DNA from 3 places in the Pseudoalteromonas sp. S3785 genome. Region 2 is predicted to be linked to each of the others. Evidence: predicted binding sites of a transcription regulator. Region 2 holds the regulator's gene; each other region holds the start of a gene.
The links. Region 2 encodes sigma-54, which starts transcription at its own class of promoters, with help from an activator protein. Its sites were predicted from a motif close to GTTGGCACGNNNNTNGNNT; they were not measured.

Region 1 (10,956 bases), on a different contig from region 2:
ATTAGGTATGCATTTGGTCTACAACCTTGTAACCCAAGCGCTAGGCGGGCATATACAGTATGACCTAGATGCAAAACCCGGCGTACGCTTTGTTATTACAATTCCATAAAAAGTGTTTAAAAAAAGAGTATTTATTTACGCTTTTTACTTGAATTACTATTTAATGACCTTATAGAGAGAGCATGTGATATTTCATGTTTAATTATTTAACTTGATCTAATAATTGGACGATACAATTTATGAACTTTATTGCTTTTGCAGTATCACATACATTGATGAAAGGTTATAAAATGATATAATTCCGTTTTGAATTTGCGCGATTATTTTTAGTACCTTTAAGTGATTGGTGGATGTATCAATTATTAAAGGAAATGGCTTCGTTTTCATAATTCAAAAAGCTGCATCCGTTATATATCATTAAACAGTAGTTTTTGCACAATGCCTTTTGGTTAGTTTGGAACACCCCTACTGTTTTATTTTTATCCAACTTGTTTTTTCTTGTTAACATTTGGGTATAATCCTATAATCTCTAGTAATCGAATTATTTAGTTAAAATTCGATTTTTTGTAAATAAAATATTCCAAAAAGGTTAATTAATAATGCAAACGCCAGTCATTCTAATCGTAGAGGATGAAGACGTAACTCGACTAAACCTCGTGAGTTTATTTGAAGCTGAAGGTTACAAAGTTATTGAAGCCATTGATGGCGATGATATGCATGACAAGCTTACAAATAATGATGACGTCAATCTTGTAGTTATGGACATCAACCTACCGGGTAAAAACGGGCTAATTTTAGCACGTGAATTACGCCAAAAACGCAAAGTCGGTTTAATCTTCTTAACCGGCCGTGATAACGACGTAGACCGTATTTTAGGTTTAGAAATTGGTGCTGATGATTACATCACTAAACCTTTTAACCCTCGTGAATTGACTATACGCGCTCGCAACTTAATTACTCGTACTGCGCTAGGCGGCGAAGAGTCAGTGCTTGAAACTAACGGTGTAATTACATTTAACGGTTGGGAGCTTGACGAAAATAGCCGTTGTTTAACATCACCAAATGGTGATGCTAAGCGTTTACCTAAAGGTGAATACCGCGCTCTTCGTTTAATGCTTGACTCTCCTGGGCGTATTTTTAGCCGTGAGCAACTTATTAAACATATGACTGGCCGCGAGCTTCGCGCTAATGACCGTACGGTAGATGTAACAATTCGTCGTATTCGTAAGCACTTCGAAAGTGATAATTCTACTTCTGAGCTAATCAGCACCATCCATGGTGAAGGTTACCGCTTTATTGGTAAAATCGACGCTTAATTAGAGTAAACCGCTTACTCTAATAATTGTAAAAAAGAATGAAGGGCACTTTGTCCTTCATTTATTTTATCTGCAAGTATATCTAACCACTCTTTTAATACTTCATTTGATTCATCAAGCGCACCGTGTTCCATCTTTTTAGCATGTAACTGTACATCGTTTAATCCTACCGAGCCCGCAGCACCTTTAAGCTTATGCGCCACCGATTTATACTCTTCCCTATCACTTTGGTTTAACGCGCTTTGTAGCTCTTGCTGATATTGCGGGTTTAGTTTTTCAAACAAACCACTGCTGCGCTTAAATACTTCAAGCCCCATAGAGTTTACAAAGTCTTCAATGGTTTCAACATCAAGCACACCTGCATTAATGCCCTCAAGCGCTTCTTTACTCACGGTTAGCAGTGGCTTGCCTGATTCACTTTGTTGAATATCGAACAAATCAGCGAGCATCTTATCAAGCTTTATTGTATTAATTGGTTTAGCAAGCGCCCCTTGCACCGATATACCTTCTAGGTCTTCTTCGGCACTACGTACATTCGCGGTCAGCGCAACAATAGGTAATTTATCAAAGTGGCTATCGGCACGTATTTGTCTTGCCACTTCATCACCATTTATATCGGGCAGTTGCATATCAAGTAGTACTAAATCAAGCTCGTCTTCGGTTTCTACAAACGAAAGTGCATCTTCACCCGTTTCGGCCCAAATCACCTCATGGCCGCGCTGCTCTAACAAGTTAGTCGCAATTTCGGCATTTAATGGCACATCCTCTACAAGTAATATGTATAAACTTCTACCTTCATAGCTTTGCTCGGTAGGCGCTACACATAAGCTAAGCGGTATATTTACGGTAAAGCAGCTACCCTCACCTTCTTTACTCGTTACCGAAATAGTCCCCTTCATTGCACTCACTAACGCTTTGGTTACAGCTAAACCTATACCTGAACCAATCGCATTTTTACCGCTGAGGTCAGGCGCTTTGTAGTACATATCAAATATGCGCGAGAGTTGATCGTCTGGGATCCCTTGTCCTGTGTCTGATATTTTAAGTTCAAGCCATGGGCCATCACTTCGCTCTTCTCGGCTACATGTGAGCTTTACCTCGCCATGCTGGGTAAATTTAACGGCATTATTAATTAAGTTCCACACTACTTGGCGAAGACGCGTTGGGTCTAGGAGTGCATAAACATCTAATGTGCCATTTCGCTCAATTGAAAATTCAAGCTCCTTTTGCTCCGCAATTAACCCGGCAAAGTTCACTACATCGTTTATAAAGTCTGAAACGTTGATTGAGTCGGTTGCTATATCTAACTGCTCTCGGTCTATTTTATCTAAATCTATAATATCGTTAAAAATATTACCTAACGTTTCAGCGCTCGAAAACACTGTATTACACCAACTACGTTGCTGTTTATTAAGCTCTGTATCAAGTAGCATTCGGGTTAAGCCTACAATGCCATTTAATGGTGTGCGCAGCTCATGGCTAAGCGTTGCTATAAACTTACCTTTATCCTTATAGGCTGTTTCAAGCGCTTGTGCGGCTTCTTTACGGCTAGTTATATCACGCCCGAACGCCAATAAACCTATGTAGTCCCCTTGATCGTTTATAAAGGGTAACTTACGCAGCTCAAACCAGCGGTTTTCGCCATTAACCATGTATTCAACGTCAATTGTAAGGGCTTGATGCGTTTGCTCTACTTGTTTATCGGTTCTGAGTACTTCTGCTAAAAAGTAGCTTGGAAAAATTTGCTCTACGGTTTTACCAATTAATTCGGCGCTGGTTTTGCCCATAACCTCTTCAAACATTTTATTACAGCCGGCAAACACACCATTGTTATCTCGGTAATAAAATAAATCGGGGGAAGAGTCGACAATAGAGCGAAGAAGCATGCCTTGTTGAGCAAGTTCTTGTTGAGTTTTTTTACGTTCCGCGATTTCACGGCGTAGCTCTTCAATAGCGCGATGCTTGGCATGAAACGCCATTTTTCGCTCATCTATCTCAATATTAAGGCGGTTAATATTATCTTTTAATGTTTGGTTTAATAGTTTTTCTTGTTTTGTGGCGCTGTCTAAATAAGCGTATGAGGCTTCTAACTGCCTAATCGAATTGAGTAAAATACTGATCATAAAAGGAGATACAACCGCGGTAAAAAATACCACAGCTAAAATATCTACTAAATTAACCTCACCCAGTGCCACATAATAAAACATACTCGACAATATAAGCGACACGCCTAATAAAAGCGCATAGCACATTGCCGCGGTTTTTAACTCACCAAAGCGGGTTATTAAACTAGAAAGTACTCGAGCCCAAGGGCTCAAAGAAGAATCGGTCATAGGTCAGTGTATCTCGTTACTAGGCATAAATAAAAAGTGCCTCTTAATAGTCAAACGCATAGTGCAGCAAATATTAGCATTTTTCTATTAGCTATATTCATGTTGTGCGACAAAAACAGAAAATTTTCATGTTTACTTTTGCCTACTTGTTAAACTCATCATTTCAGCAATAAATTATTTAGTGTAAAATGCTGCGCTTTATTATGATCAATAACGAGTAGCGCACATGCAAACCAACATGCCCGATATAGCAGATACGGCTCCCGCCTTACAAACAGGTAAGTTAGACTGGGTTGGTATGGGCGAAATAGAACTGCCATTTATTTTTGAGTCGAAAGATTTAGCACCCGTTACCGTTAATGCAAAAGCGCGTGCCTTTGTTAATTTGCATAAAGAAGACGCTAAAGGCATTCATATGTCGCGTTTATTTTTAGCGCTTGATTTACTCTCAACAGAGCAACAGGTTAACCCACAAACCTTAGCACAAGCACTCGATACCTTTATTACCAGCCATAAAGGGTTAAGTGACAAAGCCCAAATAGAGTTTAAATTTGAGCTACCGCTGCGACGTAAATCGTTACTAAGTGGAAAAGCGGGTTGGAAAAGCTACCCAATTACCCTAACCAGTACCATTGAAAATAGCGTAATTAATTTTGAGCTAAGCGTTGATGTTACTTACTCATCGACTTGCCCGTGCTCTGCAGCACTTGCTCGCCAGCTAATTCAAAATGCATTTAGCGAAAAATTCAGCCAAGAAACATTGAATCAAAAAGATGTATTAGACTGGTTAGGCACTACGCAAGGCATTGTAGCCACACCGCATTCACAACGCTCAATAGCAAACGTAAAAGTAAAGCTAGATAGCACCACTAGTGAGTTTGACGTAGTCAATTTAATTGATACTTTAGAATCAGAGCTAAAAACGCCTGTACAAGCGGCAGTAAAACGCGAAGATGAGCAAGAGTTTGCCCGCCTTAACGGTCAAAATTTAATGTTTTGTGAAGACGCTGCTCGCAAAATTAAAGCGGTACTTGAGCATAATAATTATAGTGATTACTGGCTGCAAATTAATCACTATGAATCACTTCATGCACATGATGCGGTTGCTATTGCCGTCAAAGGTATTGAGGGCGGCTACAAAGCCTAATATCAGCGCTGCATTAATACTAAATACATACGGTAATTAACGCATAACACCAAATTTTTAGGCACGTAAATTGCTTTGTTTGAGCAGTGTCAATTTGTTGTTATGGAGTTACCGTATGGAATTCGCTTTATTATCAATTTTAGTATTAGTGGTTGGGGCCTCTGTGGTTGCGTCAAAATTTAATGATGATGGCGGAAACCCGTATCCTTTTACCCGCAAACAAACCGTGTTTACACAGGTTGAGGGTGCATTTTTAAATCTTTTAGAGCGTGCGGTAGGCGATCAATATAAAATTGTAAGCCGCGTCAAACTTATCGATGTCATCGACTGTAAGCAAGGGCTATCTGCTAAATCAAAACGTGCAGCTTTAGCTAAAGCTAAAAATAAACAACTCGATTTTGTGCTAGTCGATAAAGAAAAAATGACGATAGTGGCTGCAGTCGATTTAGTTAATAATGCCAACAAAGATGGCCACAAAGCTCAGCGCGACTGGTTTGTAAACGGTGCTCTAGAGTCAGCAGGCATTCCACATATTCGTATGAAAGTAAAATCAGGCTACCGTCCTTCTGAGGTGCGCGATGCAATTATGTTTAAAATAGGCAAACCTGCCGTGCAATCGGCTCGCCCAACTCGTAATCGCGTCAGCAAACCTGCGGTATTGTCACCTTCTCAGGCTAAAGCGCAAACAACTGCCTTAGCCGAAATTTAAAATAGAATTAAATACTCTCCTAAAAGTATTTAAAGCGAGCCGTAAAACAGCTCGCTTTTTTGTTTTTTATTGCTAACTTCACGTATAATCTACGTATTCAAACTCAGGAATCAAACACTATGAATGTTGGTATTATTGGCGCAATGGAGCCAGAAGTTAAAATTTTACGTGAAGCAATGCAAAACCCACAAGTGCTAACTAAAGCAGGGTTTACTTTTTACACAGGCGAATTGGCTGGTAACACAGTAACGCTTGTGCAATCGGGTATTGGTAAAGTGGCATCAACTATTGCAACCACGTTATTAATTGATAACTTTAATCCTAATTGTGTTATTAACACAGGCTCTGCCGGTGGCTTTGATCCCTCATTAAGTGTTGGCGATGTTGTTATTTCTTCAGAAGTACGTCATCACGATGTAGATGTAACTGCTTTTGGCTACGAAATTGGCCAAGTTCCACAAATGCCTGCAGGCTTTGCCGCACACCCAAAACTTGTTGAAGCTGCCGAGCAGACCATTGCCCAAATCAGCGAAGTAAAAACCTTAGTAGGCTTAATTTGTACCGGTGATTCATTTATGTGTGACCCTGTGCGTATTGATAAAGCTCGTAGCGACTTTCCAACAATGCTAGCTGTAGAAATGGAAGGTGCATCTATTGCACAAACATGTTTTGCGCTTAATACTCCATTTGTTGTTATTCGTTCTATGTCTGACATTGCTGGAAAAGAGTCGCCGCAATCGTTTGAAGAATACCTAGAGACTGCATCAATCAATTCATCAAAAATGGTTGTTGCACTATTGGAAAAACTAACAAAAGTTACGCTGTAAATGCTAAGCAATATTGTTCAAAACCATTTGGACTTTATTGCCTTTTTTGTAGCGCTCCTTGCTGAGCGCTTTTTCCCGTTAAAAAGCTGGTATCACCCTAATACAGTATTAACCGCTGTATTTAGTGCTATAGGAAAACGGGTTTATAAACCACATGAGCCTAAAAACTACCTTTATTTAGCCTCCACTCTTGCCTGTACGCTAGTTTTAAGCGTTATTCTTATTATTATTGTGTTACTGCTTGAATTTGCCTTTTATCCTGAGCTGCTAGCGGGCCTCATTTTATATTTGTGCCTTGAAAGCAAAGCGATTGAAAAAAAAGCCCTGCGTGTTGCCAAGCTCGTAAAACAAAACCAAAAATCTACCGCGCGAGAACTTGTAAAGCCACTGCTTGCCCGAGAGGTTAATAAGCTCTCAGCGCCAGGTATCATGAAAGCCTTAATTGAAAGCTTAATTTTACGCACAGCTCGCAATTACTTTACCGTTATATTTATATTTTTATTGCTTGGGCCAATTAACGCTTTAGCGTATCGGCTCCTCACTTTAATACAACACACGTGGCGCGCCGATATATCACCTAACAGCCATTTTTTAAAACCGCTTAAAATACTTTTGTTTGTAATCGAATTTATCCCCGTACGCATACTTGCATTAACCATTGCCGCAAGCAAAGCCAGTAAACAAAGTATGCATTACATAAAGCACTATGGCAGACATTTTTATCAAACAAATACAGGGTGGATTTTAAGTGTGTGCTCCGCCTCTATGGGCGTACAGCTAGGCGGCCCTGCAGTTTATTTTGGTAAGCGCTTTAATAAAATGCGAATTGGTACTGATAGACTGCCATCACCCGATGATGTGCCCGTAATAATTAATAGGTTAAATCAAGCACGTGTATTTTGGCTGTTAGTCATTATCAGCATTGAAATTGTAAAGCTTATTTAGTTTTTTAACGCGCACAAAAAAACCAGCCTAAGCTGGTTTTTTAGTTTTAACTGCGCTTACGCAACAGTAATATTCGCAAACTTACGTTTACCTACTTGGTAAATAGCGGTTGTGCCTTTTGCTACCTCAAGCTTAGTATCAGTGATTCTATCTACACCGTTAAGTTTTACTGCGCCCTGCTTAATCATGCGCATTGCTTCAGATGTACTGGCTACTAAATTAGCTTCTTTAAGTAAGTTAGCAATTAAAATACCCTCATCTGCAATGGTGATAGTCAGCTCAGGGATTTCATCTGGTAGCGCTTTTTTCTGAAAACGTTTGATAAAGTCATCGTGTGCAGCTTGTGCTGCTTCTTCACTGTGGAAACGGGCAATTAATTCTTTCGCCAATTCAATCTTAATATCACGCGGGTTAGTGCCCTGCTCTACGCGTTGTTTTTGCGCTGCAATTTCTTCGATTGATAAGCTGCTTAGTAAATCGTAATAACGCCACATAAGTACGTCACTAATCGACATTACTTTACCAAACATATCGTTTGGCGCATCCGTAATACCAATGTAATTACCTAGCGACTTAGACATTTTTTGAACGCCGTCTGTGCCTTCAAGCAACGGCATCATTAATACTGTTTGCGGCTTTTGACCTTCTACTTTTTGAAGCTCGCGCCCCATTAAAAGGTTAAAACGCTGATCGGTACCACCAAGCTCTACGTCTGACTCAAGTGCAACCGAATCCCAACCTTGTACAAGTGGGTATAAAAATTCATGAATAGCAATGGGTTGACCGCTGCCATAACGCTTTTTAAAATCATCACGCTCTAGCATGCGCGCTACAGTTTGATTGGCAGCAAGTTTAATCATACCCGCAGCGCCTAGGTTTTCCATCCACTGAGAGTTAAAGGCAACCGTTGTTTTTGCAGGATCTAAAATCTTAAACACTTGCTCTTTATAAGTCTCTGCATTGGCAAGTACATCTTCACGAGTCAGTGGTTTACGTGTTACATTTTTGCCTGTCGGATCGCCAATCATGCCTGTAAAGTCACCAATTAAGAAAATAACCTCATGACCTAAATCTTGAAAGGTTTTCATTTTATTAATTAGTACAGTGTGACCTAAATGTAAATCTGGCGCGGTAGGATCGAAACCCGCTTTAATTTTTAACTTTTTGCCCGACTTTAGTTTTTCAACTAATTCGTCTTCAATTAATATCTCTTCTGCACCGCGTTTTATCTCTGCTAGAGCGGTTTGTAAATCCACTGTGTATTACTCCAAAATTCTGCCAACGAAGGGGCAACTAGATGACTTGCTACATAAGGGTTTAAAACAGATTTAAACCAAAAGCACTTATGTTGCTAACATAACAAATTTCTACCTAATTAAAACAATTTTTTATGCGAATAATGCAACTAAACTTAATAAACTTAGTCTTACTGTGCTAGGCAATTAGAAATGGTGTTTAAGTACTAATTTTAACGCACTTTAGAATCAGTTTAAATCGATAAACTTAAACAATCATAAATTGCTAATTTACTAACAATTGCGGGGCTTTTAGCTATATTTACTAGTATTCGTACCTTATTACGTATATCCTGCATTAATATCCATTTTATTTTCACGACAGCAGAAAAGGCACGTTATGGTTCACGTGGTTAACACGCTTCCCAAAAAACACAAATTGCTTATTCTAGGTTTGGTTTCTGCTATTGTTGGCTTAGCCTTTCTTCCTTCAGAAAAAGCGACTGCATCCAAAGACAATAGTGCAAATGCACTAGAAATTGGTAAGCGTTACGAGTTACAAGTTAAAGTTGAAGACAACGAAAAATTAACTGAATTAAATTCGCCAGAAGCAGCAGAAAAGCTGCCAGAATACGACTTAGTCGATCACCAAGTTAAAAACGGCGATAATTTAGCAATTATCTTCAAGCGTGCTGGTTTTTCAGCGCAAACCCTTCATAAACTAATTAACACCAATGCTGAAACACGCAAACTGACTAAAATCCATCCAGGTGAAATACTGAGTTTTGCAACAGCAGAAAACGGCGATTTAGCGCAGCTTCGTTATGTTATTTCAAAAACAGATACTTTGTTTGTTACCTTAAATGACGAAGGTAATTACGACACATCAATAGATAGCAAAGAAATAGAAACACTGAGCAAAACAGCCGGTGGCGAAATTTCTAGCAGCTTTTGGACCTCAGCAATTGCGGCAGGCTTAAGCGAGCGCCAAATAATGAACTTTGCTGATATATTTGGTTGGGATGTGGATTTTGCCAACGATATTCGTAAGGGCGATCAGTTTGGGCTAATTTACGAGTCGCATTATGTTGATGGCGAGTTTATTGGCACTGGTAAAATCATTGCTGCAGAATTTATAAACCAAGGCCAGCGTTATGCGGCTATTCGCCATACCGATGGAAACTTTTATACGCCTGAAGGCCGCAGCATGAAAAAAGCATTTTTACGTGCGCCGGTAAACTTTAAGTATATTAGCTCGAGCTTTAACCCACGTCGTTTACACCCAGTAACTGGGCAAGTAAGAGCGCACCGTGGTATTGATTACGCAGCACGTACAGGTACACCGGTTGTAGCCTCAGGTAACGGTAAAGTAATTAAAGCAGGCTACAGTAAGTACAATGGTAACTACGTATTTATAAGCCACGGCACGCAGTATGTAACTAAGTACTTACACCTTAACAAAAAGCTTGTTAAAACAGGGCAAAAGGTTAAACAAGGTGACAAAATTGGTACTGTGGGTGCTACCGGCCGTGTAACCGGCGCGCACCTACACTACGAATTTTTAGTCAATGGTGTACACCGTAACCCTAAAACCGTTAAGTTACCTAAGTCTGAGCCGTTACCACGCTCTGAACTTGCTAAGTTTAAGCCTATTGCAGAAAACTTTATTGCACAGCTTGAACGCAATCGCGAACTACAGCTAGCACTTAAGTAACGTATAAGTTATAGATAATAAAAAAGCCTTTGCAGGTTTACCCTGTAAAGGCTTTTTTGTATACGCTATAAATCATTAGTACATTAGTACACCAGTACATAAATGAGCTGTACGACTAAAGAAACCATCACTAGTGGCCAAATATATTTGCTGTATTTAGTTGCGCCATCCAACCCCATTTTACCTTGGTACTTTTCAAGCAAAGGTATCAGCACTGCAAGAGCGACAAACAAGCAAATTAAAATAACAAATATATTCATTTCTAAACCTTATTTATGGTAACTCATGGCCTTTGGCGCTTACATACAATGCATACCAATGTTCGCGACTTAACTGCACGTTTAGTGCATCGCATGAAGCAGCAATACGCTCAACGTTCGTTGTGCCAATAATAGGTTGTATCATTGCAGGGTGGCGTAATAACCAAGCTAAAACAATCGCCTCAGGCGTTGTATCGTAAAGTGCAGCAAGCTTATTTACGAGTATGCTGGTATTTATATCGGCTTGCGATGCATTCGATAAATCCCCACCGGTGTATAGCCCTTGGCATAAACTTCCCCAGCTTTGTATTTGAATATCAAAGTGGCGACAATACTCTACACTGCCCGGTGTAAAGTTAAGATCTTTTCCATCTGCATTACCGGCATACACGCCTTCATCAACAAATTGGTGTTTTTGTAAACTTGCTTCTATTTGGTTAGCCACAATAGGCATATCTAGGGCATGTTGT
Region 2 (10,956 bases):
AGAAGCTGTTCATTGCCAATTGAGCTGCGGGTAAGTTCACCACTTACCCTATAATGCTGCTCATCAACTTGGCTAATTGCCAATTTAGTCATTGCTGTTGTTGCCTCTAAATTGCACAGGTAGCTGACTCTTTTGCTCTAGTAATTTGCTTACATGCGCAATACCCTGCTGGCGCAAAATACCTTGTAGCTCACTTTGTTTTGCATCAAGTAAGCTAATTCCTTCTGCAATCATATCGTATGCACGCCATTCGCCACTGCGATCTTCACGCACTTTAAAATCAATTTTTATGTCAGGTTTACCATCTTCAATGATTTTAGTTTTTACTACAACCACATCTTTTCCTTTAAATGGTTGTGCTGCACCAAACTCAACATGTTGGTCTGTATATTGAGTAAATACCCCGGCGTAAGTTGCGACTAAATAGCTTCTAAACGCGCCAATAAATTCTTGGATGTCTTTTATCGCTTTGGCCTTTTGCGCTTCATCTTTAATCGCACGTACTTTAGACACTTCACTACCTAATACGCGTAATGCTGCATATTTGTAGTCTATGTAAGGCATAAGCTCTTCTTCAACAATAACACGAAGGTGTTCTTTATCTTTAACGATAAGCGGTTGATCTTTTTTAATGCGTTCAAAAGTATGCTCTGATACTTGGCGTACCATTTTATTAGGATCTGTCAATTTTACTTCGGCTGCGCTAACACTTTGCACAGCAAGGGTTGCACCAAGTGCAATAACGGCTAAAAACTGTTTCAACATAATAATTACTCACTACCTTGGTTGAATAAAAACTGCCCAATTAACTCTTCTAAAACAAGTGCAGACTTCGTATCTGTGATTGAATCACCATCACCTAGCGCTTTGCTTTCTACGCCAAATAACTCATCGATTGCTTGATCTTGCGCGTTTTCGGTCACGGTTTCACCTAAACAGCGTTGTTCCGCTGCGTTAGGAGATATAACAGGGTGAATACCTAAGTACTGCTCCCCTAAAATTCCCGATGTTAAAATTGAGATTGAGCTCGTGTCTGAAAAACGACATAAATACTGTGCATCAATAGTCATATTGACCACAGGCAAAAACTCCTGCGGATGGACATAAATAGATTCAACACGTCCTATTACTACGCCCCCTACTTTTACCGGTGCGCGCGCTTTAAGTGAGCCAATATTTTCAAACTTTGCATTTAGCGTGTAGGTTTCGCCCGACCCGCTAATACCCGAATTAGCCACTTTAAGTGCTAACATTGCAAACGCTAAAATGCCTAATGCGACAAAAAAGCCAACTAAAATCTCTAATTTCCGTGAATTCATTATCTATACCCTATTAGCTGGTAAACATTACCGCTGTCAAAATAAAGTCAAACCCTAATACTGCCAGTGATGAGTGAACAACTGTTTCTGTTGTTGCTTTACTGATCCCTTCTGAGGTTGGAATACAGTCGTAGCCCTTATAAAGCGCAATCCAGGTCACTACCATGGCAAATACAAAACTTTTGATCATGCCGTTTAATACATCTTCTTGAAACGATACTTGCGACTGCATTATCGACCAAAAGCTGCCGGTATCTACGCCTAACCAATCAACCCCAACTAAATGAGCACCGATAATGGCAACCGCAGAAAAAATAAGTGCAAGCAATGGCATACTAATAAAACCAGCCCAAAAACGCGGAGCAATAATGCGCTTGAGAGGATCAATTGCCATCATTTCAAGTGAAGAGAGTTGTTCGGTGGCTTTCATTAAGCCAATTTCTGCGGTTAGTGCACTGCCGGCCCGCCCTGCAAATAATAGCGCAGTTACTACAGGACCTAATTCACGTAACAAACTAAGTGCAACTAATGGACCTAGGCTGTCTTCGGCACCATAGCCTACTAGTACGGTATAACCTTGCAACGCAAGCACCATACCAATAAACAAACCCGACACCATAATAATTAATAATGATTGCGAACCAACCATATAAAGTTGGCGCACTAACAACGGTGTGCCTTTTTTAAAGTTAGGTACATTCCACAGTGCATTAAAAAGCATGGTGGCAGAGCGCCCTAATGCTGCAAAACGCCCCAGCGTTTTATGACCTAACTTTTGAAATAAATCCAACATTAAGTGTTTTCTCCTAACAGCTCATCAGCATACGTTTGTGCTGGGTAATGAAATGGCACAGGCCCATCCGATAACCCTTTTAAAAACTGCTGTACTAATGGAGATTCATGATTTCGCATTTCATCCGGTGTCCCTGCACCTATTACGCCTTGGTCGGCAATAATAATAACGTGATCGGCAATACTCATTACCTCCGTCACATCGTGGGTTACAATAAGGGATGATAAACCTAGCACTTCATTTAATGACTTAATAAGCTTTACCAATACGCCCATAGATATAGGATCCTGGCCGGCAAAAGGCTCATCGTACATAATGAGCTCTGGGTCCAGCGCAATAGCACGTGCAAGTGCTGCTCGTCTGGCCATACCACCAGAAAGCTCAGAAGGCATTAAATCTTTAGCGCCGCGTAAACCCACTGCTTGCAGTTTCATTAATACGACTAGTTTTATTAACGCTTCACTTAACTTGGTATGCTCTCGCAGGGGAAATGCAATGTTGTCAAATACCGACATATCAGTAAATAACGCACCGCTTTGAAACAGCATGCTCATTTTGGTTCGTGCCGCATATAACTCTTTGCGCGACATTTTAGGAATACTGCCACCTTCGAATAAAATATCGCCGGCGTCAGGCTTAAGCTGCCCACCAATTAAGCGTAGCATTGTGGTTTTGCCAATTCCGCTTGGCCCCATAATCGCTGTTATCTTACCTTTAGGAACACTAAAACACATATTTTTATATATGGTTCTATCGCCTCGCGAAAAGCTAACATCCTTGACTTCTACTATTGATTGCGACAAGTCGCTCTCCGTAACAATGTTCACTCGTGCTCCTATTTTAAGGGTTTTTTAACCAAGATGGAAAAAACAATTCGTAAGATTTTGTAATACGCCTACAAAAAGCGCTGTAAGGCTGAAGTAAATTGCCTTAACCTTTGCTTAAGCGCATAAAATTCGCGCACTGCTATAGTAGACCCCACTCTTTTGCTTATACTTTCATGTTGGCTTTTGTTACTATTCGCGCCATCTGTATTTTGAACATCTGGCTTAACATAATGGTTACCTCGTTTGTTATTTTAATTCTTGGTTTTGCTGCACTTGTGTGGAGCGCCGACCGATTTGTATACGGTGCGGCTGCGCTTGCTAAAAACTTTGGAGTGCCTACTTTAATAGTTGGCTTAACGGTTGTTGCTATGGGTTCTTCGGCCCCTGAAATGATGGTGTCGGCCTCGGCTGCTCTGGCCAATAAAACCGATACAGCGGTAGGTAACGCGGTGGGCTCAAATATAACAAATATATTACTTGTGTTAGGGATAACTGCATTGCTGCGCCCGCTGAGTGTTTCCTCAAGTACGTTAAAACGCGAAATGCCGCTCGTAATGTTGGCATCATTGGCTACGTGGTATGTGTTTTCAGATAACTACTTTTCACTCACCGAAGGTATCGCCTTATTAGTCGCTTTTATTGTGTTTATTGGTGGTTTAATTATTGTATCCCTACGAGCTAAAAACCAAGATGATCCATTTGTTTCAGAAGCATGCGATGAAGTCCCTAATGATGTTCCCACTAAAAAAGCTATATTTTGGCTTATTGTTGGTATGGTTTTATTGCCTGTAAGCTCCCATTTTTTAGTTGGTTCAGCTGTCGATATAGCAAAATACTTTGGTTTAAGCGATTTAGTTATTGGTTTAACTATTATTGCCATTGGCACAAGCTTGCCTGAACTTGCGGCTTCTGTTGCAGGCGTTCTTAAAAACGAAGACGATTTAGCGCTAGGTAATATTGTTGGCTCAAATATATTTAATATTCTAGCGGTATTGCCGCTTGCAGGTATTATTAACCCATCAGTGGTCGACCCATCACTTGCAAACCGCGACATACTTATTATGTTAGGTGCAACGCTTGCACTTATTATTATGTCATTGAACTTTAGAGGTTCTCAGCGTATCAATAGAGTAGAAGGTGGTCTATTACTCATCGCATTTTTGGCGTACCAAGGTTATATTTTTAGTCAAGTAGGGTAACAATGGCACAACTAAACTTTATAGAGCAAGGTTTACGCGTATTAAACATAGAACGCCAAGCGCTTGCGGATATTAAACAATACGTTGATGAAAACTTTAATAATGCGTGTCAGGCCATGTTTGATTGCCAAGGCCGTATTATTGTTATTGGCATGGGTAAATCAGGGCATATTGGTAATAAAATTGCTGCTACCCTTGCAAGTACAGGCAGCCCTGCTTTTTTTGTTCACCCAGGCGAAGCAAGCCATGGTGATTTAGGCATGATAACCAAAAATGACGTGGTTATGCTTATATCAAACTCGGGCGAAACCAGTGAAGTACTAAATATTATTCCGGTGCTTAAACGCCTCGGTGCAAAAATAATATCGATGACGGGCAACCCGCTTTCTACTATGGCAACACTTGCCGATGTGCACGTATGCATAAAGGTAGAACAAGAAGCATGTTTGTTAGGTTTAGCGCCAACAGCAAGCACCACAGCCACTTTAGCAATGGGTGATGCAATGGCGGTTGCGCTTTTAGAAGCACGCGGTTTTACCGCCGATGACTTTGCACTCTCTCACCCTGGCGGCAGCTTAGGTAAGCGATTGTTGCTCACTTTAAAAGATGTAATGCACAGCGGCACAAACACCCCTATTATAGGTGTAACGCAAACAATTAAAGACGCGTTAATAGAAATGTCAGCCAAAGGACTAGGCATGACTGCTATTGTAGATAACAATCAACAGCTTGCTGGCCTTTTTACTGACGGCGACTTGCGTCGTATTTTAGAGCAAAAAGTCGATATACATAACACCGCTATTAGCCAAGTTATGACTAAGTCATGCACCACCGCCACGGCCGATATGCTTGCAGCAGAAGCACTAAATATAATGGAAAATAAGCGGATTAATGGTTTAATCATAGTTAATGAGCAAAACCAGCCTGTGGGCGCCTTAAATATGCAAGACCTCTTAAAAGCAGGAGTATTATAAATGCAATTTGAAGATCTCTATCAACCGCTAAGCGATGATGCCAGAGCACGCGCCAAAAAAGTAAAACTACTCATATGCGATATTGATGGTGTATTTTCTGATGGCCGAATTTACCTCGGTAACCAAGGCGAAGAGTTAAAAGCATTTAATACAAAAGATGGTTTTGGCATTAAGGCACTGATCAATAGCGGTTTTGAAGTCGCGGTTATTACGGGGCGTCATTCAAAAATAGTGCAAGCTCGCATGAGCAGCTTAACCGTACAGCACATTTATCAAGGCCAAGAAGACAAACTTATTGCTTATCAAGAACTCAAAAACACTTTAAAGTTAACTGATGAACAAATAGCCTATATTGGCGATGATGGACCTGACATGCCCGTCATGGAGCGCGTTGGTTTTGCCGTCGCAGTAAACGATGCGCACCCGCTAATTAAACGCTTATCGCATTACACTACACAAATGCCTGGTGGCTTTGGTGCAGTGAGAGAGCTCACAGATTTACTCATGCTTGAAAACGGTATAGCACTTACGACACAAGGTACCAGTTCATGAATGCAGCACGCGTTATACTCAGTGCGTTATTCATCGGCTGTATGGTTTGGCTTTGGTACCCTTATTTTACGCAAAGCAATGTAGCGCCAGAGCAAGAACCAGAAGTCATTGCAAAGCCTGATTACACCGCTATAGAGCTTAAGCAAACAGCCTATGACGAGCAAGGTAAAATTAGCCATAAAGTTACAGCAGCTAAAATGGAGCTGTACCAACAACTTGGTTTTACATTTTTTGAAAAACCTATTTTTACTTTATATAACGAAACACAAACTTGGCGAATAAACGCTGACGAAGCAACGCTTTACGAAGATAAACAACTTATTTTAGAAGGCAACGTGGTTGCCAAAAATTTAGTTGATAACGCCATGATAGATAACATCAATGCCGACAACATCGAAGTCGACATTAAAGCGCTAACAATGCGCTCTGAGCAGCCAGTGGTTGTCACTGGGCCAAATTTAAAGATTATCGGTAAAGGCCTTGAAGCCGATTTGAAAACCGAAGTAATAAAACTAATTAACCATACGCGAACAATATATTATGACCAATAAACTCTCTAAAATACTTATTATCCCATCGCTGATGCTTGCATGTAGCGCTTCTGCTGCTGAGCCTGCTGCTCAACCGCCAGCAAACCAAATTTCTATTAGTGCAGACCGTCAAGAAGGTCAACTTAAAGAAAACGTAGGTATTTTTGAAAAAAACGTCGAAATTGTGCATGGGAACCGCAAAATTACAGCCGACCGACTCGAAGTACATAAACGTGAAGACCTAGGGGATAACAAACAACTGCTTATTGCCACTGGCAGCCCTGCCTACTTCGAAGAAAAACAAGACGATGGTACCGTAATGAGTGCCAGTGCAAACGAAGTACGTTACGACGTAGCAAAGCGCTTTTTAACACTTGTTGGGGATGCCGAAGTCGCGCAAGCCGGTCAAAAAATTAATGCTAAAAGTATTACCTACGATATGCAGCAGCAACTTATTAGCGCAGAAAAAGACGAAAACTCAACGGATCGTGTCCACACAATTTTAGTGCCTGTTGAAGCAAATATTAAAGAAAAAACAGGTAACGAAGGTCAACCATGAGCACCTTAAAAGCAGAACTATTAGCAAAAAGCTATAAAGGCCGCCAAGTTGTAAAAAATGTAGGCCTTGAGGTAGAAGCCGGCAGCATAGTGGGCTTATTAGGCCCTAATGGCGCAGGTAAAACCACCACCTTTTACATGATTGTAGGGTTAGTACCTAGCGACAAAGGTAAAATATCTATTGATGATAACGATATAACGTTATTACCTATGCACAGTCGTGCTCGCTTAGGCATTGGCTATTTGCCGCAAGAGTCATCTATATTTAGAAAGCTAACAGTTTATCAAAATTTAATGGCTATTTTAGAAACGCGCAAAGAGCTAAATAAAGCCGCGCGAGAAGAAACGCTTAACAACTTACTTGATGAATTTAGCATTCAACATATACGTGATAGCCAAGGTATGGCACTTTCTGGTGGCGAACGCCGCCGTGTAGAGATAGCCAGAGCACTCGCAGCGAACCCTAAATTTATTTTGTTGGATGAGCCTTTTGCTGGTGTTGATCCGATTTCAGTGTTAGATATAAAGAAAATAATAGAACATCTTAAAAATCGTGGCATTGGCGTATTAATTACCGATCACAATGTAAGAGAAACCCTTGATGTTTGTGAAAAAGCCTACATTGTTTCTCATGGGGAGCTAATTGCATCTGGCACCCCAGAACACGTATTAAATGACAAAACTGTACGCGATGTTTATTTAGGCGAGCAATTTAGGCTGTAACATTTAAGCCACACCTACAAGCATCTGCTAATATTAATTATAACAACATAAAAGGATTGTTAGAGATACATGAGGCAATCATTACAGCTGCGCATGGGCCAGCAACTTACAATGACTCCACAATTGCAACAAGCGATTCGCTTGCTGCAGCTCAGTACATTGGATCTCCAGCAAGAAATACAAGAAGCACTTGATAGCAACCCGCTATTAGAAGTAGAAGAGCAAGATTACACGGAAGAGTCGGCTGGAAAAAATGAACAAAAAGCAGATACGGATGATGTAACCGTAAGCGCATCGGCTGATGATACAACCAGTGAATACGAGCAAGACAGTGGTGAAGCTTTAAATAAAGACACTGTTAGCGATGATATGGCGATGGATGTAACTTGGGATGAGTACATGAGTGCAGCCCCTGCGGCATCCTCAGGCCCAATGCCAGAAGATGAGTCTATTTATCAGGGCGCCTCTACTGAAACGCTACATGAGTACTTAATGTGGCAACTTCAGCTTACTCCTTTTAGCCCAACTGACGAAGCCATTGCTATAGCCATTGTAGAAGCTGTAGATGACTCGGGTATTTTAACGCTAAGTTGTGAAGAGATTTTAGAAAGCTTTAACCAAGAAAACGATGACGACGTTGAAGTTGAACTGGATGAAATAGAAGCCGTTTTAAAACGTATTCAATTATTCGACCCTGTAGGTATAGCCGCGCGGAGCTTACAGGAGTGCTTGTGTATTCAGCTTAACCAGTTTGATAAAGACACCCCTTTTATAGAACAAACTAAAATGATCTTAACCGATCACATTGATCTATTAGCGGCACGCGACTATCGTACATTAATGAAAAAGACTAAGCTTAAAGAAGACGAGCTTAAAGAGGTCATGACTCTTATACATACCCTCAACCCAAAACCTGCAGACACAATAGTAAGGGAAGAGTCTGAGTATGTCATACCGGATGTGTCAGTTAAAAAAATTAAGGGCCGTTGGGTGGTAGAGCTAAACCCAGATAGCATGCCAAAAATACGCGTAAATAGTCAGTATGCGGCCATGTCACGTACCGTAAAATCAAGTGGAGATAGCCAGTTTATTCGCTCTCATCTGCAAGAAGCTAAATGGTTTATAAAAAGTCTTGAAAGCAGAAACGACACGCTGCTAAAAGTAACAAACTGTATTGTAAAACAGCAACAAGCGTTTTTTGAACATGGCCCCGAAGCCATGAAACCAATGGTTTTAAACGATGTTGCTGAAATGGTAGAAATGCACGAATCAACAATTTCGCGTGTTACTACGCAAAAATATATGCATACGCCACGTGGTATTTTTGAGCTTAAATATTTTTTCTCAAGCCACGTAAGCACCGAAAACGGTGGCGAATGTTCGTCAACCGCAATACGTGCCTTAATTAAAAAGCTAATTGCCGCGGAAAACTCAGCCAAACCATTGAGTGATAGTAAAATTGCGGATATATTGGCAGAGCAAGGAATTAAAGTAGCTAGACGCACAATAGCAAAATACCGTGAATCGCTAGCTATTCCACCGTCAAATCAGAGAAAGAGTTTGATATAAGACGTAAAAAACAAAGAGGAAATGCTTATGCAACTAAACCTAACTGGTCGTCACGTAGAAGTAACTGATTCACTTAGAGACTATGTAAATAATAAATTTGCAAAGCTAGAAAGGCACTCAGATCATATTAGCAATGTGCATGTCATTCTCGATGTAGAAAAACTCAACCAAAAAGCAGAAGCGACTATTCATGTAAGCGGCGCAGATTTATTTGCCTCAACAGAGCACCAAGATATGTATGCTGCTATAGACTCGTTGATTGACAAGCTCGATCGTCAAGTCATAAAACATAAAGAGAAGCTTGCTAGACACTAATATTATGAAATTAAGTACATTAGTATGCCAGGACTGCAGCAAAGCTGCGGTCCTTTTTAGTAGTAAAAAAAGAATTTTAGAATTTATCAGTGAGCTTGCTCATGAAAAGCTCCCTTACTTACCACAACAGGATATTCTTAATGCGCTAGCCAGCAGAGAAAAACTAGGTAGTACGGGTATTGGCCGCGGTATCGCAATTCCGCATGGTAGAATGGGTGGCGTAGAAGAACCGCTTGCGTTAGTACTCGTTAGTGACAAGCCTGTAAACTTTGATGCTATTGATAACTGTCCTGTTGATATTTTTGTTGCACTCATCGTACCAGATGGCGATAACCAGCAGCACCTAAAGACTCTAGCAACCATAGCTGATAAACTGAGCAATAAAGAATTTTGCAAACAGCTGCGAAGCGCTAAAACCGATGCAGAACTGTATCAAGTAATTGTTGATCAATCGTAGTAAATACTAAGGGCTATAAATGGAGTTAATAATCATAAGCGGCCGTTCCGGTTCAGGTAAATCGGTTGCTTTACGCGTGGTTGAAGATTTAGGTTATTATTGCGTAGATAATATCCCGGTCAACCTGCTGCCCTCTTTAGTACGTAGTGTTTCAGATAACTATGACAAAATAGCTGTTAGTATCGATGTTCGTAATATCCCCAAAGAGCAAGACGAGTTTAACGATATTCTTGAATACCTACCGGACTTTGCTAAACCCACTCTGTTTTATTTAGACAGTGATGATCAAACACTCATAAAACGTTTTTCAGAAACACGCAGATTACATCCTTTATCCATCGATTCATTGCCGCTCGACTTAGCAATAAAAAAAGAAAAAGAGCTGCTTGATGTACTTGTAACCCGCGCAGACTTTATGCTTGATACGACTGATTTAAGTGTTCACCAATTGGCTGAGTCAATTCGCGAAAAAATACTCGGAAAAAAAGATAAACAACTAATTGTAACGTTTGAATCGTTTGGTTTTAAACACGGCATACCTAAAGAAGCTGATTATGTATTTGATGCTCGCTTTTTGCCAAATCCGCATTGGGAGCCTGAACTTAAACCGCTTACAGGTCTTGATCAACCTGTAAAAGACTTTTTGGCAAACCACAGCATAGTGCAAAAATTTACTTGGCAAATTCAAACATTTGTACAAACTTGGTTACCACACTTAGAGCGCAATAACCGCAGCTACCTGACTATTGCAATAGGTTGTACGGGTGGACAACACCGCTCGGTTTATTTAGCCCAAACTATAGGTGAGAGCTTTGCAATGACACATCCAAATGTAAAAATTAGGCACCGTGAGCAAGAAAAGTAACCTTAAAATAATAACCTGTTCAGTTTAGGTATAGTAATTTATGCGTTGTGAAGACACGTTTTTAATAAAAAATAAATTAGGCTTACACGCCAGAGCGGCAACGGTCCTTGCGCAATTAGCTGTGCAATTTGATGCTAAAATTACCTTACATCAAGATGATAAAGAAGCCGCTGGTGATAGCGTATTAGCCTTAATGCTACTCGAAAGTAGTAAAGGCAAAGAAGTTAAAGTTGTATGTGAAGGCCCAGACTCAGAAAAGGCTTTGCATGCGGTCG
Region 3 (10,956 bases), on a different contig from region 2:
CTCAGGTAAGTGGTCAATTACTCTGTCATCCCAGCTTAACTTACCTTCATCAATCAACTTAGCCAGTGCTGCACTGGTAAACGCCTTTGTATTTGAGGCAATACCAAAAAGTGTGTCTTTATTTACTTTTGCATGTGTATTGAGGTTACTTGTGCCAAAGCCTTTAGCAAATACCACTTTATTATCTTGCACAACCGCTACTGCCATACCCGGTACGTCAAAGCGGGCCATTGAGGAATTAATCACCTCTTCTAAGTGCGTGGTATTAATTTGTGCCCAACTATTAAAAGTGGCACTGGCAAGCAAAGCTAAACTGGCTAATTTGGTGAGTTTCATGATTATCCTTATTATTTTTGGTGTACTGCAAATTCTATTTCAGCACGCGCTTTATTTGTATCGGGCTTATGCGGCCGATTAAGTATTGCATCACTGTATTCTTTTGGAACGCCCGCCTCAAGCGCACCGCGATGAACGTGCTGAATATACCAGTCGTATGGCAGTACATCGTTATCGTGCGTATTGGCTATATAACAATGCGCCTCTATTTGCTCACCATCTAACAGAGTGGGGTTAACAGCAACACAATCGTAGCCTGGGCCCTCTATGGTGTCTAAAATTGCTTTTTCAGCTTCATCAAGCTCATACACCACGCCGTATACCAGGGCGTTTTTATCATCACTTTTTTGAATACTGCACTTACCCGAGCCATCTTTAAATAGCATATTAAACGTAAGCTCGTAGCCTTTTAATACAGCCGTGCCAACTCGCTTTGCTTTTGGTAAACGCGCAAGCAAGCGGTTAGAAGACATATTCGATCCAAACGAAAAATTATAAATAGGCATGACTTCCCCCTAGAGTTAAATGACAACACGAATAGCTAAAGCAATTAAAATAACACCTATCCCTCGGTCAAACCAATAGCCACTTTTTTGAAAAAACGCCCTTACACTGGGCTTTGACAACACTAAAGAAAGCATAGAAAACCACACCCAAGTAGCTAAAGCCATATAAACCCCATACACAACTTGCACGCTGGTAGGTGTAGTTACACTAATAACTAAGGTAAATAACGACATAAAAAAGAGGGTTGCTTTAGGATTAAGTGCATTGGTTAAAAAGCCGCGCCTAAATGCATGCCATACGCTTTCTTGTGGGGCTGTTTTGCTTTCAATGTTATCTGTTTTATTTACCGGTGGTTTGGCAGCCCTTAATGCTTGTACGCCTAAATAAGCTAAATACGCGCCCGCAACGTACTTTAGTGCCATAAATAAAGTAGGCGATTGCGTTAAAATTAGCGCAACCCCTAATACGCAGTATCCTACGTGTAATAAAATAGCCGCGCCTACGCCAGCGCTTGTCCATAGGGCGTTACGCCTGCCCTGCTGTATACTTTGTTTGAGCACCACAGCAAAATCGGGGCCTGGGCTGGCTACAGCAAAAAAATGGGCAATGGCAATTAGTAAAAATTCGTCTAAGTAGTTCACAAGTATCCGGTTTAAGTGGGTGCATAGGCAAGCAATAGTGGATTAGCAGAGTTTTCAACTAATGCTTTGATCTCTTTTTGGGCTTTTTTAAATTGGCTGCGCAAATGTGGCTTTAAATGTTTTTTAGAGACACTGTCGTTTTTAAAATAACTAATTAGCGCGTGCATAAATACGGTATGGGTTTCGCTTAACTTAGCCTCACGATTAGCATACGGGTTATAGCACGAGCCACACCCGCCTTTAAATTGATACACAGTGTTGCTCATCATTACCCCAAACCCTAAAAAACAAGCCAGCGCATCTGCCGCTTGTGGTAAGTAGTCTTTACCGCCTGGCGGTAACACCCCAACATGATGTATTAATACAGTCGCCAGCGTGCCAGCAAAGCTGGCCACTAAATCTTGCGGCTGATTAATTTGATTAGGGTTAAACGAGATATTAATCGTATGGCTTGGGGGTACTATAAGCTGGCTTTGCTCTCCCCTTATATGCTCAGCAAATTCAAAGTGTGGGAATACTTGTGGTTGTAACTGCTGTGGTGCAACCAACTGTATTGGCCACGCATTCATACCTGCGTAATCGCGTACTCGCACAAAAACCTTAGTAGCCATTTCCTCAATGCTCGATACCGAATCAGGAAAGTGCTCAACGGTTGGTAATATTATTTGCGTATGCTTGGTAAAAAAATCGGCATCAAAGTGCTCTACCGCCCAAATAAAGGTATCAATCAGCCATTGCTGCTCAGCTTGTTCTAGCAACGGCTTTGATTTAAATAACGCTAACATAATGTGCTCTTATTTTTGTTCAAGTGCCCAGTTCCAGGCCTGTGTATTATATAAAGGCACAGTTGAAAGTGCATGGTGATGGCTGCCACTCGATTCTTTAGTCGAGTACGATAAGTACAGTAATGTACGATTTTGTGCATCGTAAATACGGCGTACTTTTAGCGATTTAAATAAAATACTTTTTGATGACTTAAACACCACTTCGCCCGACTTACTGCGATCTATTGCTTGTAACATATCGGCTGTAATTGGCCCCGTTTGACGACACGCAATAGACATATCAGAGGGATCTGAAAAATCTAAATCGGCCTCTATATGGCTAATATGGCACGTAACCCCTTTTACTAGCGGATCTTGCTGCGAATTTACCACTACATCTTTAGTAGTAAACAGCCCTAAACTCACCGACGCAACGTCATCTGAGCAGGCACTTAAAGTAACCACTGCACCTAAGAGCACAGCTAAACGTTTAAAGCGGTATGGTAATTTCATATTAATCCTTAATTTTGCTTATAAGCGAAGGTTCACGTGACTGTTTTTATACTACCATCAAAAATTAATACAACTAAATTTAGACTATTCAGGGGTTAGCGCGCAGTTCAGGCTTTGGTACAATGACGCGCACGCCCACGTAGTAACTCATAATAGGAAACGCGTAAATGCCGCACATTATTATTGAACACTCTGAAGATCTTCCTGTATTACCGCAAGTGCTTGTTGAAAAAGTACACAACGCGACTTTTCAAAGTGGTTTGTTTGACCTAGAAACCATTAAAACCCGCGCAATTGCTTATCAGCAATATCAGCTAGGTGAAGGCAAAGAAGGGTTTATTCATATTGCGGCGCATATCATGGCTGGGCGCTCGATTGAACAAAAACAAATATTGAGTGAGAGCTTGCTTGAATGTCTAAAAACCTACTGCCGAGACTCTGATAGTTTAAGCGTTAATATTTACGACATTCAACACGAGATTTACCGAAAGAACTAAGCGTTATAAAACGCGCTGTTACCAAATTACAGCGCGCTTTTCACTGAAACCTATTACCTTGCTATAGCGTAAACTTACCTAGTAATTCTTTTAATATATTTGACTCTTCATTTAGCCCGCTGCATAACTCCTCTGAGGTTTTCATATTTTGCTTTGTTTGCTGCGCAGAGTCAGAAATCATTACTACATTTTGGCTAATTTCTGAGGTCGCCAATGTTTGCTCGCGGGTGGCTGTAGCCACCGAGCTATTTAGCTCACTTAGCGTAACAATTTCTTGAGAAATACCCGTTAAGGTACTGCCGGTTACTTTTAAGCGCTCAGCATTTTCTAAGGTATTCTTACTCCCCAGCTCTATATCCGACACCGTGCTAGACGCCTTAGAGTTTAACGTGTCTATCATTTCATTAATTTGCTCGGTCGACTCTGCAGTACGCATAGCAAGGGTTCTTACTTCATCGGCTACAACCGCAAAACCACGGCCGTGTTCACCTGCCCGTGCAGCTTCTATGGCAGCATTGAGCGCCAGTAAGTTAGTTTGCTCCGATATTGCTTTAATAACATCAAGCACCTGTGTAATTGATTTTATTTCCCCTGAAAGCTCAGTTACCGAGGCAACCGAGGTAGCCATGGCGTTTTCTAACAGCTCCATTTGCTTTATCGTACTATTTACAAACTCAACCCCTTTGTGGGTCGCTTCCTCTGTTGAAGAAGCAATGTCAGAGGCATTACTGGCACTATTTGAAATATCTTGTACGGTGACTTCCATCTCGTTAACGGCTGCCGCCACAGTTTGCGTACTAGATGATTGCACCTCGGCCAAATTGGCGGCCCCTTGTACCTGCACTAACACATCCTCTGAAATGCTTTTTACGTGGGTTGCTGAGTCCGAAACCTGCTTAAACATGCCATGCAACTGCTCTAAAAATAAATTAAAGTTAGCGGCAAGTTCTGATATTTCGTTGTTATCGTTAGTGGGCAGCCTTACAGTTAAATCGCCGTCTTTTTTAGTTAACGCGCTCACAGCAGCGGTTATATTTTCAATGGGTTTAAATATTTGCGACACTAAAACTCTGGCTAGGGCAAAGCCAATAATGGCAATGATCACACCAAATAATAAATTGCTATTAATGGCACTGTTTATTGGCCCGTATAACTGCTGCTCGGGTACTTCTGCTACTAAGTGCCAACCTAATGATTCAATAGGTGTACTCGACACAACATAATCTTCACCGGCCATTGTTTTACTAATAATGGCGCCATTTTTAATACTGTTAATATTAATTTTTTGGCCCATTTTGCTTCTGTCACTGTGAAGCATTACCTCACCTTTATTAGAAACCAAATACACTACACCGGCCTCGCCAATACGGTATTCATTAATTAAGTTGATCATAGAATCAAGCGAGCGTCCTACGCCTGTAATGGCGGTACGCTCGCCATTAATTTGTAGCGCATAGTTAATAAAAACCACCATGCTATTTGTGGTTTTATCTATGTCCAGTGCTATTTCAAAGGGTCTGTTAGAGGATAAAAACTGATCAAACCATACATCTTCATTTCTATCTATCTTTCTAGATATGCCAGCATCTGTGTAATAGTTGTTAGTGTTTTTAGAAATTATATAAGCAATAACAGCTTTGTTATTCTTTTTAATACTCGCTAAATAATTTATATAGTCAGCTTGTGATTGCTCGGATTCACCGTTAGCTATCCACTGTTTAACAAATGAATTTTGCGCTATTTCTTTAGCAACAATAATGGGAGTAGAAAGCTCTAACTCAATTTTACTTTTCACTTCGCTAAGTGCTGTAGGTAAGTCTACTTTTGCGAGTTTATCGCCTATATGACTTTGGATACTATTTGAAAATAAAAATGTAGAAGCAGCTAAAGGCACAACAATGGCTAAAATGAGGCTAATATAGACTTTTTGTTTAAGTAACATACTATTCCTATAAATGTACAAGAGGTTGAACTAACATTCGCTCTTAATAAATATAGGATCAGCTAAGCAATAAGCCCAATAATTAGAGAAATAGAATTCAAAAGAAAGTCTATAGTTTAATTTTTTCAACCACATGAAAGCGTATTAAAATTTATGGCGATTCTGGCCACTCTTGCGCATCAATAGTGCCTTTAGCTATTAGCTGAGCTCTTAATTCATTTATTGTGAGTTTTAATTCATCGCGAATTAACCTAACAGCAGGGGTAATAAGCTGCCTACTAGGAAGTACTAACCACATTTCGGTGAGCGGCACTGTGTAATCGGCCATTAACCTTTGAAGCCTTCCGCTTAATAAATCTTGAGCAACATCAATGGCCGACTTTTTAGCAATCTCGGTGCCATCAATACACCAACGTCTGACTATATCGCCATCGTTAACAGCGCGGTCGCTGTTCATTTTAACCTTATATTTTTGGTTATCGTTATAAAACTCCCACCCATCATGCACTACCTCATAAAGCTTATATAACAGCGCATTGTGATTCACTAAATCCTCTGGGGATGAAGGCTCACCATGCTTTTTAATATATTCAGGCGAGGCACACAGCACATGTGCAATGTTACAAATTTTAAACCCATATAAATTTAAATCCTGTGCAGCCTCTTTGGTCAAGGCGCGCAGCGCAACATCAACACCATCGCGGTAAAAGTCTGCGCGGCTGTCACTTGCTTGTAAGCGCAGCGTCACTTCGCTGTGTTTATCCATCACGTTATTAAGCAACACCCGCATAAGGTTGCGCCCCATTTCGGATGACACGGCGATTCGTACTTCACCACTAATTGATTGCTGCTCTTCATGAATAAGTACTTGCCCTTGCTGCAACAAATCAAGCGCCTGTTGGCAAAGAGGTAAATAGCGCTCCCCTTCAGGTGTAAGGCGTATTTGCCTTGTTGTGCGCACAAATAATTGTGTACCAAGCGACTGCTCTATCCGCTTTAAAGAAACGCTAGCAGCAGATGAGCTCATGTCCAATTGTTTTGCAGCAGCAGTAATGGATTGCAGCTCAGCCACTTTCAATAATACCTGTAGATCGGCTATTTTCATCACGCCCTCTTGTTACGTTCACAGCTTGCATAACTATAACGTTATTATCCACGTTTTTACGAAAGTGTATTTAACTTATGCCCATTTATTGACTGAATTTTAAGCCGTACTATAGCGCTATACCAACTTAGCGGAGCTTTTAAATGAAATTTTTACTAAACGCATCTACTCTTGCACTGGTAGCAACACTCATATCAACGCCAGCTTTAGCACAGCAAAGCGCATCAAAAGTAGTTGCCGCTAGCAATATTGACTGGGGTTACTTAAACCCACTGCGTGGAGATAAAGCCCAGGCGCTGCAGATTTATGGGGAAATCGCACAACCAATACTGCTACAGGCATGTTAGTACGCTTTAAAAAAGGCTTTGAATCTCCGCCACACATTCACAACATTACCTACCGCGGTATCGTTATTGAAGGACAAATGCATAATGACGACGCAACAGCTGAAAAAATGTGGATGCCAGCGGGTTCATTTTGGACACAACCTGCAGGTGAAAACCACACCACAGCAGCCAATGGTAAAACAAACTTAATTTACTTAGAAATCGATTCTGGGCCGTACTTAGTTAAACCAACTAATGCTCAGTTTGACAATGGCGAGCGCCCGCTAAACCTACATGCAGACAACATGGTATGGTTAAACAGCAGCGATATAAACGACATTAACGCCCAAGGCGTGCAAACAACCTACCTTTGGGGAAGTACAGCTGAAATGAACGGCTCAATGATTAAACTTCCTGCCGGCTTTAAAGGTGAAATAAAAACAGATGCAAGCTAATTTCGTGCTGTTGTTATAGCCGGCGCCGTTGAGTACAACTCAAGCGAGCAAGATAAAGCGCAAAACCTAAGCGCAGGCAGCTATGTAGAGTCAACCGGTAACTTCACCCACACGATCGAGAACACTAGCGACAAAACAGCCACTATTTACATTCGTACTAATAGTAAGTACCAAGTAAATTAGAAGCTACTTATAAAAAGTAAATTGCATAAAAAAGCGCACTGTTTAGTGCGCTTTTTCATTTATTAATACTTAAAAGCTATAACGAGCAGTTAAGCTAGGTGACTTTGCAAAAGCCGCAGGACTTGTAATAACAGCTGTCGCTAGCAAGATAACTATCTTCTTGATTGCAGAATATAAAATAGAGGGGCAAATCTATAGTTACAGTTCTAGCTTGTTGCCTAAAATGCTAAATGATTAGTTATCTTAAAAGATATTGGTTAAGTAGCTATAAACCATTGAATGAAATGTTATTACTATAGGATATTTAAAGGGTGACTTTAAAAGTGGTGGCCCCTCCCAGACTCGAACTGGGGACCTAACGATTATGAGTCGTGTGCTCTAACCAACTGAGCTAAGGGGCCAACTTTGTATAACTACGCGGTAGTTAATTTTTGAAGCGTTTAGCCACTGAGCGACTAAAGCGGGTTGCAGTATAAAAAGTTTTTTAAGGCTTGTCACTAGCAAAAACCTTTATTTTAACAATCAGTAAGCTGACTGCTTAAATAGTAATCTTTTTGCATACGAATAGGCAGGAAATAGTGGGAAAATAAACGCAGAAGTATGCAAGCCGCTTTTTTACAATTTTAATAATTATAAAAAAGTGGCCGGCTCACATTGAACACACCACACATTATTTTTTAGCGATAATGTAAATAGCGTGAATTAAACCAGGGAAGTAACCCAGTAAAGTTAGTAAAATATTTAGCCAAAAGTGCATACCTAAACCAACTTGTAAAAATACACCCAGTGGCGGTAATAAAATCGACAATATTATACGAATGATATCCATAATGTAGCTCCTTTAAAAATGACAAGCAAAAAGCCCAGCTAAGCTGGGCTTTTTAGTATAGTGTATTATTCAGCAACGATAGTTAGTTCATCTACTACGTCACGAACGTCTTCAGCATTTTTAGCAATTTTTACTGCTAGCTGCTTTTCAGCTTCAGATTCAACTGAACCTTTAAGCTTAACTATACCGTTATCGGTATCAACGTCGATATCTGTACCGTCAACCTCTGAGTCAAATAAGAAACGTGTTGTAATTACTGTGGTGATTTTAGCGTCAGTTAAGTCGTTATCGTCATCATCCATAGTGTTACGATCTTTGTCGTCCATATCCATGTTTTTCACAACAGTTAGGTTGTTTTCTACATCAGATACGCCATCTAGGCTAATTACAAGCTCTTCAGCTAGCTCTTTATCAAGGTCGCTGTTTACTTTACCTGTAAGTACTACCTTGCCATTTTTTACATCAGTGTTAATGTCAAAGTTGTTTAGATTAGTGTTCATAAGAAGCACTGTTTCTGCCTTACCATCAATCCAAGCATCTTTACTTTCATTTTCCCAAGTGCCCGCTTGAGCACCCATAGCTGTAGTACCTAAAACTAAAGCCGCAATCATAGATTTGTTAAATGTTTTCATAATCTTTCTCCTTTTGATTAAAGACACTTTTATATATGCGAGCTTTAGGCCAACTTTATTTATTTATTAAATTCATGTGCTTAGGCGTTTTATGAGCTATAAATAGAAATACAGCTGAGTAAACATTTACAGGCTATTAGGTAAAACTTTCTTAAGTGGTGAAAATAACGATTATATTGCTGTTTTGGTTAATCTATCGTTAATATAGTAAAAAAACGGAACTCAAATAAATGGTAAGCAATTGATATTTAATAACTTTAATATTGATATATGGCTTGCTAATAAAACGATAACGCAAATATAAAAGGATTAATCCCATGTCTGTAAAAATTGAAGACCGCCCAATAGAGCAAGTTCGTGAGCAAGTGATAGATCAACTTATTTATAATTACAGCCATGGTGAGATATCTGCAGAAGCCTTCGAAAGGCGCCTAGACAGCGCTATGGATACAACCGACAACACGGCTCTACTTGGCTTAGTTGAGGATTTAACTCTACATGCCGATACACAGTATACTGCTCAAAAACAAACTCAGTTGGCGCCTAACTACAGTGCACAACAAGGCGAAAATGAAAACCTAACGTTAAAAAGCATTTTGGGCTCAAGCGAACGTAGCGGCCAATGGGTTGTGCCTAAAGATATTTATATTCAAAATTATATGGGGTCAATTGTGCTCGACTTTACCGATGCCATATTCACTCACCAACACGTCACTATTCACGTCAGCTGTTATTTTGGAAGTGAAGAAATATACGTACCAGAGCACGTTAATGTGGTTTCAAAAATGTTTTGTATAATGGGCAGCTTTGAAAATAAAACGGCCTCGCTGAATAAGCGCCAAGGCCCCACAATTCAGATTGAAGGAAGGACTGTATTAGGCTCTGTAGAGGTTAAAGTAAAGCGTACTATAAAAGAAAAGTTTATAAGCTTTGCTAATGACTTAAAAGCGCAGCTTGGCGTGAACAATAAATAGTGCACATAAAGTGTAGGGGATAGAAAAGCCCTATTGAGCGCTTTTCTGTCCTCTCTTTAATACTCTTTTTATAAGTCGTTATTTCGCTCGCTTGGAATGTCACTCATATACTGCACAAACTCAACCTCAAACCCTGCTGGGTCTAAGTAGTATACGTTTTTTCTAAATGGGTTTTCTGCCCCCATTTTATCAGCGCTAAATCCGGCGTTTTTTAAGCGTTGTATAACAGCGTCTAAGTTATTTGTAACGTAGGCAAAATGCGCTAGCCCGACTTGATGCCCTGTCAAATCTCTGTTTTTATGCTCGCCGTTGTCGCTTATAGCCATGTAGTGATTATCGTCACCAAAATGTACCCAGCGCTTGGGTTTGCCATACCACGTGTTGTTACCTTCACTTCTAATTGACCAATATGGAAACGCTGCTCGGTAAAATGTAAGCATTGCGTCTATATCGTTTACTACTAAATGTACGTGTTCTAATTTCATTATTATTTACCTTAGTTGATTGCTTAAAAACAAGATAAAACCTCAAGCTAACTTTAGGTAAAGCACTTTTTTATTTTTTTACCCGCCCCCCGACTAAGATATTTACTAATATAATGAACTATTGTGATGTTTGAATTTATTTTCTTTGGCCAGATATTTACAATGAAAACAAGGCATATTCACGTATCAAGAGCAGGCCTATTGCAAGTAAAATCAGCACTGTTAGCACTAAAAATAGCAGCTGGAGATAGGTTTATTACCCAAAGCTCAAGTTATTTATAAAATTTTAAATGAATAAATATATAGGTGTTTCAAGGTAGTACAAAAAACACACAAAAGTATTTGGGGTTTATTGTTTACTTTATGGCAAAAGTCGCTAAAATACGCCGGCTTAAATATATAAACGTTCTTTTACAACCCAAAGGTAATACCATGCATCCAATGTTAAACATTGCGGTTCGCGCTGCGCGCAACGCAGGCAAAATTTTACTTCGCGCAAGTGAAGATTTATCAAAAGTTGAAATTCAACAAAAAGGCACTAACGATTTAGTGACCAACATAGATAAAGAAGCCGAAGCCGTAATTCGTGATACAATTTTAAAATCTTACCCAGACCACTGCATTGTTGGTGAGGAGCTAGGTGAGCACAAAGGCAAAGATGCAGATTACCAATGGATTGTTGACCCACTTGATGGCACAACTAACTTCATCAAGGGTATCCCTCATTTCGCGGTTTCTATCGCACTTAAAGTAAAAGGTCGTTTAGA

Region 1: a site for sigma-54 is predicted at 4,854-4,872, ahead of CWC17_RS13980 (DUF2726 domain-containing protein). Genes of this name have one in related genera too.
Region 3: a site for sigma-54 is predicted at 8,766-8,784, ahead of CWC17_RS16020 (BON domain-containing protein). Genes of this name have one in related genera too.

What each region holds. Positions count from the first base shown of each region.
Region 1 covers NZ_PNCT01000054.1:8,156-19,111, forward strand. Annotated here, with positions in the region: gene CWC17_RS13960 (HAMP domain-containing sensor histidine kinase) at 1-109, shown strand, start outside; gene arcA (two-component system response regulator ArcA) at 600-1,316, shown strand; gene arcB (aerobic respiration two-component sensor histidine kinase ArcB) at 1,331-3,649, opposite strand; gene folE2 (GTP cyclohydrolase FolE2) at 3,876-4,796, shown strand; gene CWC17_RS13980 (DUF2726 domain-containing protein) at 4,912-5,505, shown strand; gene mtnN (5'-methylthioadenosine/S-adenosylhomocysteine nucleosidase) at 5,625-6,332, shown strand; gene CWC17_RS13990 (cobalamin biosynthesis protein CobD/CbiB) at 6,333-7,277, shown strand; gene tyrS (tyrosine--tRNA ligase) at 7,334-8,533, opposite strand; gene CWC17_RS14000 (peptidoglycan DD-metalloendopeptidase family protein) at 8,913-10,226, shown strand; gene CWC17_RS19385 (hypothetical protein) at 10,310-10,486, opposite strand; gene CWC17_RS14005 (aldo/keto reductase) at 10,500-10,956, opposite strand, start outside.
Region 2 covers NZ_PNCT01000005.1:45,084-56,039, reverse strand. Annotated here, with positions in the region: gene CWC17_RS01750 (STAS domain-containing protein) at 1-92, opposite strand, end outside; gene CWC17_RS01745 (MlaC/ttg2D family ABC transporter substrate-binding protein) at 85-765, opposite strand; gene mlaD (outer membrane lipid asymmetry maintenance protein MlaD) at 771-1,319, opposite strand; gene mlaE (lipid asymmetry maintenance ABC transporter permease subunit MlaE) at 1,333-2,112, opposite strand; gene CWC17_RS01730 (ATP-binding cassette domain-containing protein) at 2,112-2,846, opposite strand; gene CWC17_RS01725 (calcium/sodium antiporter) at 3,170-4,138, shown strand; gene CWC17_RS01720 (KpsF/GutQ family sugar-phosphate isomerase) at 4,141-5,112, shown strand; gene kdsC (3-deoxy-manno-octulosonate-8-phosphatase KdsC) at 5,113-5,664, shown strand; gene lptC (LPS export ABC transporter periplasmic protein LptC) at 5,661-6,215, shown strand; gene lptA (lipopolysaccharide transport periplasmic protein LptA) at 6,205-6,753, shown strand; gene lptB (LPS export ABC transporter ATP-binding protein) at 6,750-7,475, shown strand; gene CWC17_RS01695 (RNA polymerase factor sigma-54) at 7,545-9,044, shown strand; gene hpf (ribosome hibernation promoting factor) at 9,072-9,359, shown strand; gene CWC17_RS01685 (PTS sugar transporter subunit IIA) at 9,364-9,816, shown strand; gene rapZ (RNase adapter RapZ) at 9,836-10,681, shown strand; gene CWC17_RS01675 (HPr family phosphocarrier protein) at 10,722-10,956, shown strand, end outside.
Region 3 covers NZ_PNCT01000069.1:3,256-14,211, reverse strand. Annotated here, with positions in the region: gene CWC17_RS16075 (serine hydrolase) at 1-336, opposite strand, end outside; gene CWC17_RS16070 (gamma-glutamylcyclotransferase family protein) at 348-842, opposite strand; gene CWC17_RS16065 (LysE family translocator) at 858-1,484, opposite strand; gene CWC17_RS16060 (hypothetical protein) at 1,496-2,269, opposite strand; gene CWC17_RS16055 (CreA family protein) at 2,279-2,761, opposite strand; gene CWC17_RS16050 (5-carboxymethyl-2-hydroxymuconate Delta-isomerase) at 2,929-3,258, shown strand; gene CWC17_RS16045 (methyl-accepting chemotaxis protein) at 3,320-5,200, opposite strand; gene CWC17_RS16040 (LysR family transcriptional regulator) at 5,352-6,305, opposite strand; partial or broken gene CWC17_RS16035 (DUF4437 domain-containing protein) at 6,449-7,269, shown strand; tRNA gene CWC17_RS16030 (tRNA-Ile) at 7,594-7,670, opposite strand; gene CWC17_RS16025 (YqaE/Pmp3 family membrane protein) at 7,940-8,098, opposite strand; gene CWC17_RS16020 (BON domain-containing protein) at 8,164-8,730, opposite strand; gene CWC17_RS16015 (LiaF domain-containing protein) at 9,048-9,704, shown strand; gene CWC17_RS16010 (VOC family protein) at 9,773-10,189, opposite strand; gene suhB (inositol-1-monophosphatase) at 10,622-10,956, shown strand, end outside.